Regions from separate parts of the Streptomyces sp. NPDC045955 genome, predicted to be linked through region 1. Evidence: riboswitches for the same ligand, from Rfam matches in the RefSeq annotation. Region 1 holds a riboswitch; the other holds the start of a gene.
What was found. A riboswitch is a leader RNA that binds a small molecule or an ion and turns the genes downstream of it on or off. The one in region 1 is predicted to bind cobalamin.

Region 1 (9,659 bases):
AGCTTGCTGAGCAGCGCGTTGAAGACGCCGTAGTCCGAGTCGAAGAGCCACTTGAAGACCGTGGTGGCCACGATGACGGGCATGCCCCAGCCGGCCACCAGCACGATGTTGATGAGCACCTTCAGCCAGCCGGAGACCCGCTGGAGCAGCAGGGCGATCGCCATGCCGGCCACCATCGTGAAGACGACGGCCCCGGCGGCGAAGACGATCGTGCGGACCACGACGGTCCAGAACTCACCGTCGCCCAGCACCTTCGCGAAGTTGCCGAACCCGACCGACTCGGCCGGCTGGAAGCCCCACAGCTGGGACTGCCCGAACTTCTGGAAGGACAGGGTGACCAGACGGGCCAGCGGATAGCCCATGATCAGAGCGAGGATCAGCAGGCAGGGCGCGAGCAGCAGCCAGGGGACCGCGGTCCCGCCCGACGGCCGGTTCGCCCGTGGCCGCTGGGCGGCGGGAGGTGGCGGTGCCTGCCGCGGTGGCGGCACCTTGACGGGGGTGGTGGTGTCTGCGGCACTCATCGCGCGCTCCTCGGCGGTCCCTCAGGTCTTGACGACGGCGGGGCTCCGCGAACCAGGAGCCCCGCCCACAGGTCACTTGGTGTTGATGACCTTGTCGATCGCGGCGTCCGCCTCCTTGGCGGCGGCCTCGACCGACTTCTTGCCGGTGCCGATGCTCTGGAGCATGGTCTGGAGGATCTGCGCCTTCTCGACCTGGCCCCAGCCGGGGGCCATCGGGACGAACCAGTTGGACTCGGCCGCGGTGGCGGGGACCGCCGTCTTCGGGTCGTTCTTCAGCGTCGCGAGGTCGGTCTTGTTGTTGGGCAGGTTGCCCTTGGCCATCAGGCCCTTCTGGCCGGAGGAGCCGGTGAACGCGTTGATCCACTCGGCGGCCAGGGCCTGCGCGTCGGACTTCACCGGCACGGCGAGGTCGGAGCCGCCCAGGAAGACGGGCATCTGCTTGCCGGACGGGCCGGGCATCACGAAGTTCTCGAGGTTGCCCTTGAGCTTGCCGGACTTGTCGTTCTTCGGGTCCTCGGCGGTCGCGCCCTCCCAGGCGGCGGCGAAGATCATGGCGGACTTGCCCTGGCCGTAGACGATGTAGCGGTCGGACTCGTCCTTGGTCTTGTCGCCGTGCATGTAGGAGTCGACGACGTTCTTGAACTCCTTGAGGCCCTTGAGGGACTCGGGCGAGGAGAGGGAGGCCTTCCACTGGCCGCCCGACTCGGTGGCGATGGCGCCGCCGGCGTCGTAGACGAAGGACATGGCCGCGTACCAGTCGCGGGTCGGCTGGTACCAGGCGCTGAACTTGCCGCCCTGCTTCTTCTGGATCTTGTCCAGGGCGGCGGTGAGCTCCTTGTACGTCTTCGGGGGCGTCTTCACACCGACCGAGGCCGCCACGTCCTTGCGCCAGTTGGCGACGCGGCCGCCGGCGTAGTACGGGACGCCGTAGGTCTTGCCCTCGTAGGTCACCGAGGCCTTGAGGCCGTCCAGCCAGGCGTCGGAGTGGTCGAACGTGCCCGCGTCGAGAGGGGCGAAGGCGCCCTTGACCATGTAGCCGAGCATCTCGGTGTTGCCCATCTCGACCACGTCGGGGGCCTTGTCGGTGGCGAGGACGGCGTCGAGCTTGGCGTTCTTGTCGGGCCAGCCGTAGTACTCGTGGTTGATCTTGAGACCGGGGTGCTTCTTCTGCACCGCCGCGTCGGCGGCCTTCACCAGCTCCGGCCAGTTGTTCTGCGCGTCGACGGTGAGCCAGACGGTCAGCTCCTTGGCGTCCGCGCCCTTGTCCGACCCGCTGCCGCCCTCGCCCCCGCACGCCGCGATGGAGACCACCATGCCCGCGATACCGATCGCGGATATCAGCTTGCGCTTCACGCCACCCTCCTCAGGGATGCCACCGACCCCCCTGCTCCCCGCGTTCGTGGGGCCAGGACCCTGGACCAATGGTGTAGACCAGTAGGGGGAGCTTGGACCAGACCAGCAGGCCTGTCAAGGGTCCGGAATGAGCTCTGACCAGCCGTTATGCGACGTACATATGCAGGAACCTTTAAGTAAGAACCCGGCGAAAACCCGGCCAGGCACGGCATACTCCAGGTGGACCACTTGGAGTTATGGACTAGACCAAAAGCGGCGCCGACGGTATACAAGTGAGATCGTGTCGGCACAGGAGCCGGGAAGGCGGAGCATGAGCACCGACATCAGCAGTGCGGAGAACGAGAGCGGGGCGCCCGTCCGCACCGCACGCGTGCCCAAGTACTACCGCCTGAAGAAGCACCTGCTCGACATGACCGAGACCCAGGCGCCCGGCACGCCGGTCCCGCCCGAGCGCACACTGGCGGCGGAGTTCGACACCTCGCGCACGACCGTGCGCCAGGCGCTGCAGGAGCTGGTCGTCGAGGGGCGGCTGGAGCGGATCCAGGGCAAGGGCACGTTCGTCGCCAAGCCGAAGGTCTCGCAGGCCCTGCAACTGACCTCGTACACCGAGGACATGCGCGCCCAGGGTCTCGAACCCACCTCGCAGCTCCTGGACATCGGCTACATCACCGCCGACGACCGCCTCGCCGGGCTGCTCGACATCGCGGCCGGCGGACGGGTGCTGCGCATCGAGCGGCTGCGCATGGCCAACGGCGAGCCGATGGCCATCGAGACGACCCACCTCAGCGCGAAGCGCTTCCCGGCCCTGCGCCGGTCCCTGGTGAAGTACACCTCCCTCTACACCGCGCTCGCCGAGGTCTACGACGTCCATCTCGCGGAGGCCGAGGAGACCATCGAGACCTCGCTGGCCACCCCGCGCGAGGCCGGCCTGCTCGGCACGGACGTCGGTCTGCCGATGCTGATGCTCTCCCGTCACTCACTGGACCGGGAGGGCCAACCGGTGGAGTGGGTGCGGTCGGTGTACCGGGGGGACCGGTACAAGTTCGTGGCGCGTCTGAAGCGTCCCCAGGAGTAGTGCGCGCGGGGCGCTGCGACTGGTGCTGAGCCCGGTTTCTTTTGGGTACCGCATTACGGACGAGGGGTTCCGTTCCCGCCGCACCCTGACCTAGATTGCCTGCGCATTACACAGGTGATCACTGAGGGGACGGAGCCGCCTGATGTCGCAAGCCCCAGAAGCCGGCAGAGGGGCGACGGTGACGCCGATGCGCGTCGTCATCGCTCTCTGCCTCATAGCACCCTTCGTGGCCATGTTGTGGGTCGGCTCGTACGCCAAGACCGACCCGGCCTTCATCGGGATCCCGTTCTTCTACTGGTACCAGATGGCGTGGGTGCTGATCTCCACGGTGCTGACGATGATCGCCTACAAGCTGTGGCAGCGTGACCAGCGCGCCCGCTCCGCCGCGAAGGGCGGTGCGTCGCAGTGAACGACGGCGTGAACGGCGTCGCACTCGCCGTCTTCATCTTCTTCTTCCTGGCCGTCACGGTCATGGGCTTCCTGGCCGCGCGCTGGCGCAAGGCCGAGAATGAGCACAGCCTGGACGAATGGGGCCTGGGCGGCCGCTCGTTCGGCACCTGGATCACCTGGTTCCTGCTCGGCGGCGACCTGTACACGGCGTACACCTTCGTGGCCGTGCCGGCGGCGATCTACGCGGCGGGCGCGGCCGGCTTCTTCGCGGTGCCCTACACGATCCTCGTCTACCCGCTGATCTTCACGTTCCTCCCCCGCCTGTGGTCGGTCTCGCACAAGCACGGGTACGTGACGACGTCCGACTTCGTGCGCGGCCGGTTCGGCTCCAAGGGCCTGTCGCTGGCGGTGGCCGTGACCGGCATCCTGGCCACGATGCCGTACATCGCGCTCCAACTGGTCGGCATCCAGGCCGTGCTGGACGTCATGGGCGTCGGCGGCGGCGAGAACACCAATTGGTTCATCAAGGACCTGCCCCTGCTGATCGCCTTCGGTGTGCTGGCGGCGTACACGTACTCGTCGGGTCTGCGGGCGCCGGCGCTGATCGCGTTCGTGAAGGACACCCTGATCTACATCGTCATCGCGGTGGCGATCATCTACATCCCGATCAAGCTGGGCGGCTTCGACGACATCTTCGCCAAGGCGGGCGACGCGTTCAGCCAGACCAACCCGGCGACGGGCGCGCCGCGCGGTGCGCTCGCGCCGCCGGAGGCGGGGCAGTGGACGTACGCCACGCTGGCGTTGGGCTCCGCGCTCGCGCTGTTCATGTACCCGCACTCGATCACGGCGACGCTGTCCTCGAAGAGCCGTGACGTGATCCGCCGCAACACCACGATCCTGCCGCTGTACTCGCTGATGCTGGGCCTGCTCGCACTGCTCGGCTTCATGGCGATCGCGGCCGGGATCAAGGTGCAGAACGGACAGCTGGCGATTCCGCAGCTGTTCGAGACCATGTTCCCCGACTGGTTCGCGGGCGTGGCCTTCGCGGCGATCGGCATCGGAGCCCTGGTCCCGGCGGCCATCATGTCCATCGCGGCCGCGAACCTCTTCACCCGCAACATCTACAAGGACTTCATCAAGCCCGACGCCACGCCCGCGCAGGAGACCAAGGTCTCCAAGCTGGTGTCGCTGCTGGTGAAGGTGGGCGCGCTGGCCTTCGTCCTCACCATGGACAAGACGGTCGCCATCAACTTCCAGCTACTGGGCGGCATCTGGATCCTGCAGACCTTCCCGGCCCTGGTGGGCGGCCTGTTCACCCGCTGGTTCCACCGCTGGGCGCTGCTCGCGGGCTGGGCGGTCGGCATGGTCTACGGAACGGTCGCCGCGTACGGCGTCGCCTCGCCGACCCAGAAGCACTTCGGCGGCTCCTCGAAGGAGATCCCGGGCATCGGCGAGATCGGCTACATCGGCCTCACGGCGTTCGTCCTGAACGTCGTCGTCACCGTCGTCCTGACCTTCGCCCTGAGGGCTCTGAAGGCCCCCGACGGCATCGACGAGACCAAGCCGGAGGACTACACGGCGGACGCGGGCGACCCCGGCGTCCAGGTGGAGCTTCCGCCGGCGACGGCGGGCACCTCGCACTGACTCGCAGGTGACAGCGGGCCGTCGGTGGAAAACCGGTGGCCCGTTGCCATACCCGTCCCGCACACTCGGACCATGGACATCCTCATCCGGCGGGTGAAGCCCGCCGAATACGACGCCCTCGGCGAGATCACCGCCCAGGCCTACCTGCGGGACGGCCTCCTCGACTTCGGGGAGAGCGACGGATACCTCGGCGAACTCAGGGACGTGGCCAAGCGGGCCGCCGCCGCGGACGTCCTGGTGGCCACCCAAGGCGAACACCTCCTCGGCGGCGTCACCTTCGTCCCCGCCGGCGGTCCCATGGCCGACATCGCCCGGCCCTCAGAAGCCGAGATACGGATGCTCGCCGTCGCCCACGAGGCCCGCGGCCGCGGCGCCGGAGAGGCCCTCGTCCGCGCCTGCGTCGACCGCGCCCGGGCGACGGACGGCTGCGTCCGCGTCGTCCTGTCGACACAGCGCACCATGCGCTCCGCCCACCGCATCTACGAACGCCTCGGCTTCGCCCGTACCCCGGAGCGCGACTGGAACCCCCTTCCGGAGCTCGCCGACATCACTCTCCTCACCTACGAGTTGACGCTGTGAAACCGTCGCGACACTACATCTAGGGGTGCTTTCGCCGCCCGGCACAAGATGTATGCTCATGCTCGCTGTCGCCGCAGGGGAATCCGGTGCGAATCCGGAACTGTCCCGCAACGGTGTACTTGTGCGTGTTCGCGCACAGGCTTCAGTCCGAGGACCTGCCGACAGCGCGCCCGGCCGCCCGGTCGGTGCGCCCTGACGTCCGGGCCTCGCGGAGTGGGCCGGTGGACGCGACGCCGCGTGCGTTCGCGCTGCCCCCTGCCCTCGCTGAGGCCCCGTGCCGAGCGAGGGAGAGCCCCACGTGACCATCGCGCCAGCCGATCCGGTCTCAGCCGCGGAAAAAGAGCACGACGGTCCCGGTGCCGCGCTGCTGCGGACCCTGACCGAGCTGACCGCCGACCTGCCCGACGCCGACCCGGGCCGGGTCGCCGCCGCCGCGCTGCGCGGCCGGTCCGCGCGGGCCGACCAGTCGGAGTTGCGCGAGCTGGCGACCGAGGCGGCCGCGGGCCTCATCTCCGAGGATCCCGCCTACTCCCGGCTGGCCGCGCGCCTGCTGACGATCGGGATCCGCGCCGAGGCCGCCTCGCAGGGCGTCACGTGCTTCACCGAGGCCGTGGCGGCCGGGCATCGGGAGGGCCTCATCGCCGACCGGACCGCCGAGTTCGTGCGCGTCCACGCCGCCCGTCTCGACGCCCTGATCGACACGGCCGCCGACGACCGCTTCGGCTACTTCGGCCTGCGTACCCTGCACAGCCGCTATCTGCTCCGGCACCCGATCACCCGCAAGGTGATCGAGACGCCCCAGCACTTCATGCTGCGCGTCGCCGCCGGTCTCGCCGAGGACGACACCCGCCGCTCAGTCGACGAAGTCGCCGCGCTCTACGGGCTGATGAGCCGGCTCGAGTACCTCCCCTCCTCCCCCACCCTCTTCAACTCCGGCACGCGGCACCCCCAGATGTCGTCCTGCTACCTCCTCGACTCCCCCAAGGACGAGCTGGACTCGATCTACGACCGCTACCACCAGGTGGCGCGGCTGTCGAAGCACGCCGGCGGCATCGGCATCGCGTACTCCCGCATCCGGGCCCGCGGTTCGCTGATCCGCGGCACGAACGGCCACTCCAACGGCATCGTCCCGTTCCTGAAGACCCTCGACGCCTCGGTCGCCGCCGTGAACCAGGGCGGCCGCCGCAAGGGCGCCGCCGCGGTCTACCTGGAGACCTGGCACTTGGACATCGAGGAGTTCCTGGAGTTGCGCGACAACACCGGTGAGGACGCCCGCCGCACGCACAACCTGAACCTCGCGCACTGGGTGCCCGACGAGTTCATGCGGCGTGTGAACGCCGACGCGCAGTGGTCGCTGTTCTCCCCGTCGGACGTGCCCGAGCTGGCCGACCTGTGGGGCGAGGAGTTCGACGCCGCGTACCGGGCCGCCGAAGCGAAGGGCCTGGCGAAGAAGACCCTGCCCGCCCGTGAGCTGTACGGCCGCATGATGCGCACCCTCGCGCAGACCGGCAACGGCTGGATGACCTTCAAGGACGCCGCCAACCGCACCGCCAACCAGACGGCCGAACCGGGCCACGTCGTCCACTCCTCCAACCTCTGCACGGAGATCCTGGAGGTCACCAGCGACGGGGAGACGGCGGTCTGCAACCTGGGGTCGGTCAACCTCGGCGCGCTCGTCGACCGGTCCGGCGGGGACATCGACTGGGAGCGGCTGGACGAGACCGTCCGCACGGCCGTGACGTTCCTCGACCGGGTCGTGGACATCAACTTCTACCCGACCGAGCAGGCAGGCCGTTCCAACGCCAGGTGGCGTCCGGTCGGCCTCGGGGTCATGGGTCTGCAGGACGTCTTCTTCAAGCTGCGCCTGCCCTTCGACTCACCGGAGGCCAAGGCGCTCTCCACCCGCATCGCCGAGCGGATCATGCTCGCCGCCTACGAGGCCTCCGCCGATCTCGCCGAGCGCAACGGCCCGTTGCCGGCCTGGGAGAAGACCCGTACGGCCAAGGGTGTGCTCCACCCCGACCACTACGACGTGGAGCTGACCTGGCCAAAGCGCTGGGCGGCCCTGCGCGAGCGCGTCGCCGCGACGGGCATGCGCAACTCCCTGCTCCTCGCCATCGCGCCGACGGCCACGATCGCCTCCATCGCGGGCGTGTACGAGTGCATCGAGCCGCAGGTGTCCAACCTGTTCAAGCGCGAGACGCTGTCCGGTGAGTTCCTCCAGGTCAACTCCTACCTGGTTCAGGAGCTGAAGCGGCTCGGCGTGTGGGACGCCCGCAGCCGGGAGGCCCTGCGCGAGGCCAACGGCTCGGTGCAGGACTTCACCTGGATCCCCGAGGACGTACGCGCCCTCTACCGCACGGCGTGGGAGATCCCGCAGCGCGGCCTGATCGACATGGCGGCGGCCAGGACCCCGTTCCTGGACCAGTCCCAGTCCCTGAACCTCTTCATGGAGACGCCGACCATCGGCAAGCTCTCCTCGATGTACGCCTACGCCTGGAAGTCCGGGCTGAAGACCACGTACTACCTGCGTTCGCGCCCGGCGACCCGCATCGCCCGCGCGGCCCAGGCCACCGTCCCCGTGCAGGCCACCCCGGACCCCGAAGCGGTCGCCTGCTCCCTGGAAAACCCCGAGTCCTGCGAAGCCTGCCAGTAATTCCCACCCGCCACCCGACCGCCACCCCTGGAGGACGGCGCTTCGCGCCGACTGTGATGACTCAGAACCTGCTCGACCCCGGCTTCGAGCTCACCCTGCGCCCGATGCGCTACCCGGACTTCTACGAGCGCTACCGGGACGCCATCAAGAACACCTGGACCGTGGAGGAGGTCGACCTCCACTCGGACGTCACCGACCTCGCCAAGCTCTCTCCCGCCGAGCAGCACCTGATCGGCAGGCTGGTCGCCTTCTTCGCCACGGGCGACTCGATCGTCGCGAACAACCTGGTGCTGACGCTGTACAAGCACATCAACTCCCCCGAGGCTCGGCTGTATCTGAGCCGGCAGCTCTTCGAGGAGGCCGTGCACGTCCAGTTCTATCTGACGCTCCTGGACACCTACCTCCCCGACCACGACGACCGGGCGGCGGCCTTCGCGGCCGTGGAGAACATCCCCTCCATCCGCGAGAAGGCAGGTTTCTGCTTCAAGTGGATGGACTCGGTGGACCAGCTCGACCGGCTGGAGACGCAGGCCGACCGCCGCCGTTTCCTGCTGAACCTGATCTGCTTCGCCGCGTGCATCGAGGGCCTGTTCTTCTACGGCGCCTTCGCGTACGTCTACTGGTTCCGCAGCCGGGGTCTGCTGCACGGTCTGGCCACCGGCACCAACTGGGTGTTCCGCGACGAGACGATGCACATGTCGTTCGCCTTCGACGTGGTCGACACCGTCCGCAAGGAGGAGCCGGAGCTGTTCGACGACCGGCTCCGGCAGGAGGTGACGGACATGCTCCGCGAGGCCGTCGAGGCCGAGCTGCAGTTCGCGCGCGACCTGTGCGGTGACGGCCTCCCGGGCATGAACACCGAGTCGATGCGGCAGTACCTGGAGTGCGTCGCCGACCAGCGGCTCACCCGCCTGGGCTTCGCTCCGGTCTACGGCTCCGAGAACCCCTTCTCCTTCATGGAGCTCCAGGGGGTTCAGGAGCTGACCAACTTCTTCGAGCGGCGGCCCTCCGCGTACCAGGTGGCGGTGGAGGGCACCGTCGACCTGGACGAGGACTTCTGAGGCCGCTCGCCTTCGCGGGCCTCCTGGGCCTCCCTGATCTGACGGTCGACGCGCCGGTCGCGGACGACACCGATCACTGACGGGAGGACCAGGAGGACCAGCATCCCGAGTACGAAGATCATTGCGATGAGTGTCTGTACCTGGTTCGTGTCCATGGACACCACTGTCGCGCCGATGACTCCTTACCGTCAGTGGCAGTACTGCCGGAGACCCTCGAATTACTGCCACTGACGAGGCACACTGGAGACATGCTCCAGAACGTGGCCGTCGTCCTTCTCGACGGCGTGAATCCCTTCGAACTCGGTGTGGTGTGCGAGGTCTTCGGCACCGACCGAAGCGACGAAGGCCTGCCGGTCTACGACTTCGCCGTCGCCTCGGCC
Region 2 (6,211 bases), on a different contig from region 1:
CGTCGGCCTGACCGCCCCACACCTGCGAGGCGCGCAGCACCGCCAGCACGAGGTTGACGCGCGGCTCGCCGACCGGGCCGCCGCCCAGGATGTGCAGGCCGTCGCGGATCTGCACGTCCTTGATCTCGCACAGATAGCCGTCGATGTGCATGACGAACTCGTCGAACGCCTCGTCGTCCGGCTGCTCGTCGACATGCAGGTCGTGATGGAGCTCGGCGGCCTTCACGAGGGTCCAGATCTGCGCGCGCACGGCCGGCGCCTTCGCCGGGTCCAGGTCGCAGACGAGCGCGTACTCGTCCAGGAGCTGCTCCAGCTTGGCCAGGTCGCCGTAGGTGTCGGCGCGGGCCATCGGCGGCACCAGGTGGTCGACGACCGTGGCGTGCCCGCGCCGCTTGGCCTGGGTGCCCTCGCCCGGGTCGTTGACGATGAACGGGTAGATCAGGGGCAGCTCCCCGAGCACGGCGTCCGGGGCGCACCCGCCGCTGAGCCCGAGGCCCTTGCCGGGCAGCCACTCCAGCGTGCCGTGCTTGCCCATGTGCACGATCGCGTCCGCGCCGAAACTGTTCTCCAGCCAGCGGTAGGCCGCCAGGTAGTGGTGGGACGGCGGCATGTCCGGGTCGTGGTAGATCGCGATCGGGTTCTCGCCGAAGCCGCGCGGCGGCTGGATCATCACCACCACGTTCCCGAACTGCAGGGACGCCAGCACGATGTCGTCCCCGTCGACGTAGAGGCTGCCCGGCGGCTCGCCCCACGCCTCGGTCATGGCGTCCCGCAGCTCCGGGTCGAGCTTGTCGAACCAGGCCCGGTAGTCCGCCAGCGGCACCCGCGCGGGCGCGGCGGCCAGCTGCTCGTCCGTCAGCCACTCCACGTCGTGCCCGCCGGCCTCGATGAGCCGGTGGATCAGTTCGTCGCCCTGGTCCGGGTACGCGGTGAGGCCGTACCCGGCTTCCTTCAGGGCGTCCAGCACCCGCACCGCCGAGGCCGGGGTGTCCAGCCCGACGGCGTTGCCGACCCGCGAGTGCTTGGTCGGGTACGCGGTGAAGACGAGCGCGAGCTTCTTCTCGGCGTTCGCCTTGTGCTTCAACCGCGCGTGCCGTACGGCGATCCCGGCGACCCGCGCGGCGCGCTCCGGGTCGGCGACGTACACGGGCACGTCGTCCGCGCCCTGCTCCTTGAACGAGAACGGCACGGTGATCAGTCGCCCGTCGAACTCCGGGATCGCCACCTGCATCGCGGCGTCCATGGGGGACAGGGCGGCGTCGGACGCCTCCCAGGCGCTCCGTGAGGACGTCAGGCACAGCCCCTGCAGCACCGGGATGTTCAGCTCGGCGAGGGCGCCGATGTCCCAGGACTCCTCGTCACCGCCCGCCGAGGCCTGCGAGGCGTGGGTGCCGCCGGCGGCGAGGACGGTGGCGACGAGGGCGTCCGCCCGGCCGAGGATCTCGTACAGCCCCGCGTCGGCCCCGCGCAGCGAACCGCAGTACACGGGAAGCGCGTTGGCGCCCCGCGCCTCGATCGCGTCGCACAGCGTGTCCACGAAGGCGGTGTTGCCGCTCAGCTCGTGCGCCCGGTAGAAGAGCACGCCGACGGTCGGCCGGCCCTCGACCCGCGCGCGCTCGCCCCGGACGCCGTACTCCGGCATCCGCTCGGGCGCGGCGAACCCCTCGCCCGTGAGCAGCACGGTGTCGGACAGGAACCGCGCCAGCTCGGCGAGGTTGGCCGGTCCGCCCGCCACGAGGTACTTCAGCGCCTCCGCGACGACACCGGCCGGCACCGACGACTCGGCCATCAGCTCCGCGTCGGGCACCGCCTCGCCGCCCAGCAGCACGGTCGGGACGCCGGAGGCCTTCAGCGCGGCGAGCCCGTCCTCCCAGGCCCGCTTGCCGCCGAGCAGCCGTACGACGGCGATGTCCGCGCCGTCGAGGAGAGCCGGAAGCTCCTCCCGGACGTCCACGCGGGTCGGGTTGCCGATCCGGTACGAGGCACCGGAGGCGGCCCGGGCCGCCAGCAGGTCCGTATCGGCGGTCGACAACAACAACACAGTGCTCATGCGGGTGCTCCCGGTGGAATGAAGGGCAGTCCTCGCGGCGCGCCCGACTCGATGAGCCGCCACAGCGCGTCCGTGTCCGCGTGCTGTTCGATCAGGTCGCCGAGCCGGTCGAGCTGCTCCTCGCGCAGCGCGGCGAACGAGGTGTCCGGCGCCGGTACGAAGCGGCGCCCCGCGGCGGCCGCCACCTCGCGCAGGAAGGCCCGCCGGAACCCGTCCGACTCCAGCGAGCCGTGCCAGTGCGTGCCCCAGGTCTGGCCGACCCGGCAGCCGTCCAGGAAGGCTGCGCCTCCCTGGACGTCGGCGACGCCGTGATGGATCTCGTAGCCCTCCACGCGCTCCCCGAGAGCCTCGCCCTCCGGCCGCGTCAGGGTCTTCTCGCGGGCGAACCGCACCCGCACGGGCAGGACCCCGAGCCCCCCGACATGGCCCCGGCGGCTCTCGACGTCGTCCTCGATGTGCTCGCCGAGGATCTGGAAGCCGCCGCAGATCCCGAGGACGGGTCGCTGCTCGGCGGCCCTGCGGACCAGGGCCTCGGCGAGCCCCCGCTCGTGCAGCCACTCCAGCGCACGGACGGTTCCCCGGGTCCCGGGCACGATGACGAGGTCGGCGTCGGCGAGTTCCTCCGGCCGGTCCACGAACCGCACGACGACACCGGGTTCGGCGGCCAGCGCGTCGACGTCCGTGAAGTTGGACATCAGCGGAACGGCACAGACGGCGACACGCAGCACGTCCTCGCCGACCGGCGGGGCGACGACGGACTCGCGGACCGTTCCCCGCAGGGAGACGCGCAGCCCGTCCTCCTCGTCGATCCCGAGACCGTGGCGGAAGGGCAGGACGCCGTACGTACGCCGCCCGGTGAGGCCCTGGAGCATGTCGAGCCCCGGCTCCAGCAGGGAGACGTCCCCCCGGAACTTGTTGACGAGGAACCCGGCGACGCAACTCTGGTCCTCGCGCGACAGCAGCGCGACCGTCCCGAAGAACGAGGCGAAGACACCGCCCCGGTCGATGTCGCCGACGACGAGCACGGGGAGCCCGGCGTTGCGGGCGATCCCCATGTTGACGATGTCGGTCCGCCGCAGGTTGATCTCGGCGGGACTGCCCGCCCCCTCACAGATCACCGCGTCATACGTGCCCCGCAACTGCTCCAGGCAGTCCAGCACGGTACCGAGCAGCTTCTGCTGGCGTCCGCCGTGGTACCCGCGTGCGCTGAGCTCCCCGACCGGCTTGCCCAGCAGCACGACCTGACTGCTGCTCTCGCCGCCGGGCTTGAGCAGCACCGGGTTCATCAGCGCGGTCGGCTCGACGCGGCAGGCCTGCGCCTGCATGGCCTGCGCCCGCCCGATCTCGGCCCCCTCCTTCGTCACGAACGAATTGAGGGACATGTTCTGCGCCTTGAAGGGCGCGACCTTGACGCCCTGCCGCACCAGCCACCGGCAGATCCCGGCCGTCACGACGCTCTTGCCGGCGTCGGAGGTGGTACCGGCGACGAGAAGCCCACCGCCCGTCATGACGTACTCCCTTTCGCGATGCGGCGCGCGGCGGCACAGACGCCGAGCGCGAGCCAGCCGACACGCCTGGACAGCCGTACGGCCCGTTCGATGTCCCGGGTGGCGACGGCCCGCCCGGCCCCGTTGAGCACGGGCCGGTGCTCGACGCGCCCGCCGTACGACAGGGTCCCGCCCAGCCGCACCCCGAGCGCCCCGGCGAACGAGGCCTCCACGGGCCCGGCGTTGGGGCTCGGATGCCGGTCGGCGTCGGCACGCCAGGCCCTGACCGCTCCCCGTGGGTCGTCTCCTGCCAGGGCCGCGAGCACGGCGGTCAGCCGGGCCCCCGGCCAGCCCGCGAGATCGTCCAGCCGCGCGGAGGCCCACCCGTAGCGCCGGTATCGGGCCGACTTGTGCCCGACCATGGCGTCGAGGGTGTTGACGGCCCGGAACCCGAGGAGCCCCGGCACACCGCCGACGGCCCCCCACACGAGCGCCCCCACGACCGCGTCGGAGGTGTTCTCGGCGACGGACTCGACCACGGCCCGGGCGATCCCGTCGGCGTCGAGCGCCTGCGGATCCCGCCCGCACAGATGCGGCAGCCGCGCCCGGGCGCCTTCGACGTCCCCCACCTCCAGGGCACGCCCGACGGCTCGTGCCTCCCGCGCGAGCGAAGTCCCCCCGACCACGGCCCAGGTGGCGGCACCGGTCAGCGCGACGGACGCGACGGCGGAGTCCCGCACGGCGCGCGCGGCGACGCCCCCGAGCGCGACGGCTCCTCCGGCGCACACCACGGTGTGCAGCGCGCCCCATCCCCGGTGGTCCCGCCACAGCACCCGTTCCACGGCGCCCGCGGCCCGCCCGAACACGGCGACCGGATGCCCCCGGCGCGGATCGCCGAGCAGCAGGTCACCGATCAGACCGGCGGCGGCGCCGTACGCGAAGACGCGACCGGCACCCATGGGCTCAGCCGGCCGCAGGGGCGGGCAGGGGTGGGGTACTGAACCTCGATCGGCAGCCGCGCATGGCGATATGTCCTCACTCAGGGTGTCCACGCCCTGGTTCGACTAGACCGGCGGTGAGAGTTCCTGGCTCCCGGGGATTGCTACCCCGGTGACAGTGGCGGGACCGCGCCGGACTTCCACCGGCTTCCTCTCCTGCCGCCGTTAATGGCCCCGGCAGTCCACCACGGCCGGGATCAGTCGTCAACTTGCCGTTGACCTGCGAGGGGAGAGTGTGCAGAAGCCCACACCGCGCCCCTGCCACACGACGACCGGGCGGGACAGGACGGAAGTCCTGTCCCGCCCGGCGGGAACCTCGTGCGGTCAGGCCGTCAGGCCACGATCAGATAGATCCCGTACCCCACAGCCGCCGCGCACGCCGCGAAGCACGCGTACGCGCCCGTCACCGCGAGCCCCGCGGACCCGCCGGCAGCCACCGCCCGTTCGCGGCGGGACAGGCCGGTGATGCCGAGGGTGAACAGGCCCACCAGGGCCACGGTGACCACGAGGCTGACGCCGAAGACGGAACCGAGGGCGGCCCAGTCGATTTTCATGGCAGAGGTTCTCCTTGTAACCGAGTGGGCGGGATCAGACCGGGGTGGTCGTGGTGGAGGGCCGGCGTTCGGCCGGGGCCGGGGCCGCCGGTGCCGGGATCGTGGCACTCGGCTCGTCCGTGGCCGCGCCACCCGTGGGCGGCGGCGTCACCGCGGCCATCGCCGTGGTCACCACACCGGCCGGCTCCGCCTCGTCGGTGTCGTTGACGTTGGTGTGGTCGACGACCTGACGCCGCGAGAGCTTCCAGATCGCCGCGCTGGAGGCGACGAGGAAGACGGCCACCACCGCGGTGCCCCAGCTGCCGAAGCCGGTGACGTACTCGGCGAGCGCGCCCACCAGGGCCGCCGCCGGCAGCGTCAGGCCCCAGGCGACGAACATCCGCGTCGCCGTCGACCAGCGGACGACACCGCCCTTGCGGCCGAGCCCGGCGCCCATCACCGAGCCGGAGACGGAGTGGGTGGTGGAGAGGGAGAAGCCGATGTGCGAGGAGGCCAGGATGACCGTGGCCGCGCTGGTCTGGGCGGCGAAGCCCTGCTGCGGCTGGAGGTCGGTCAGGCCCTTGCCCATGGTGCGGATGATGCGCCAGCCGCCGAGGTACGTGCCGAGCGCGATGGCGAGACCCGCCGAGAGGATGACCCAGGTGGGCGGGTCGGAGTCGGGGGCGACGGCGCCGCCGGCCACCAGGGCGAGGGTGATGACACCCATCGTCTTCTGGGCGTCGTTCGTGCCGTGGGCCAGCGAGACCAGGCCCGCGGAGGCGATCTGGCCGGCCCGGTAGCCCTTCTCGGAGGCCTTGCCGTCGGCCTTCTTGCCGAGGGAGTACGTCAGCCGGGTCGCGAGCATCGCCGCGATGCCCGCGACCAGCGGGGCGGCGATCGCCGGGATCAGGACCTTGGTGACCAGCACGTCGCCGTGGACCGCGCCGACGCCCGCCGAGGCGATCGTGGCGCCGATCAGGCCGCCCATCAGGGCGTGCGAGGAACTCGACGGCAGGCCGACCAGCCAGGTCAGCAGGTTCCAGAGGATCGCTCCGACCAGGGCGGCGAAGATGACCTCGGGACGGATGCCGGTCTCGTCGACGAGACCTTTGGAGATCGTGTTGGCGACTTCCACCGACAGGA

Region 2: it holds a riboswitch for cobalamin, as region 1 does, so the genes downstream of both, AC07F0_RS15565 (cobalamin biosynthesis protein) here and AC07F0_RS24755 (ribonucleoside-diphosphate reductase subunit alpha) in region 1, are expected to answer to the same signal.

The regions. Positions count from the first base shown of each region.
Region 1 is NZ_JBWKKY010000012.1:65,576-75,234, reverse strand. It holds gene AC07F0_RS24785 (carbohydrate ABC transporter permease) at 1-521, opposite strand, end outside; gene AC07F0_RS24780 (extracellular solute-binding protein) at 594-1,874, opposite strand; gene AC07F0_RS24775 (GntR family transcriptional regulator) at 2,185-2,949, shown strand; gene AC07F0_RS24770 (DUF3311 domain-containing protein) at 3,092-3,358, shown strand; gene mctP (monocarboxylate uptake permease MctP) at 3,355-4,983, shown strand; gene AC07F0_RS24760 (GNAT family N-acetyltransferase) at 5,056-5,562, shown strand; cobalamin riboswitch at 5,615-5,739, shown strand; gene AC07F0_RS24755 (ribonucleoside-diphosphate reductase subunit alpha) at 5,861-8,218, shown strand; gene AC07F0_RS24750 (ribonucleotide-diphosphate reductase subunit beta) at 8,275-9,279, shown strand; gene AC07F0_RS24745 (GlxA family transcriptional regulator) at 9,528-9,659, shown strand, end outside.
Region 2 is NZ_JBWKKY010000006.1:391,093-397,303, forward strand. It holds gene cobN (cobaltochelatase subunit CobN) at 1-2,050, opposite strand, end outside; gene AC07F0_RS15560 (cobyric acid synthase) at 2,047-3,558, opposite strand; gene AC07F0_RS15565 (cobalamin biosynthesis protein) at 3,555-4,496, opposite strand; cobalamin riboswitch at 4,598-4,737, opposite strand; gene AC07F0_RS15570 (hypothetical protein) at 4,868-5,089, opposite strand; gene AC07F0_RS15575 (inorganic phosphate transporter) at 5,124-6,211, opposite strand, start outside.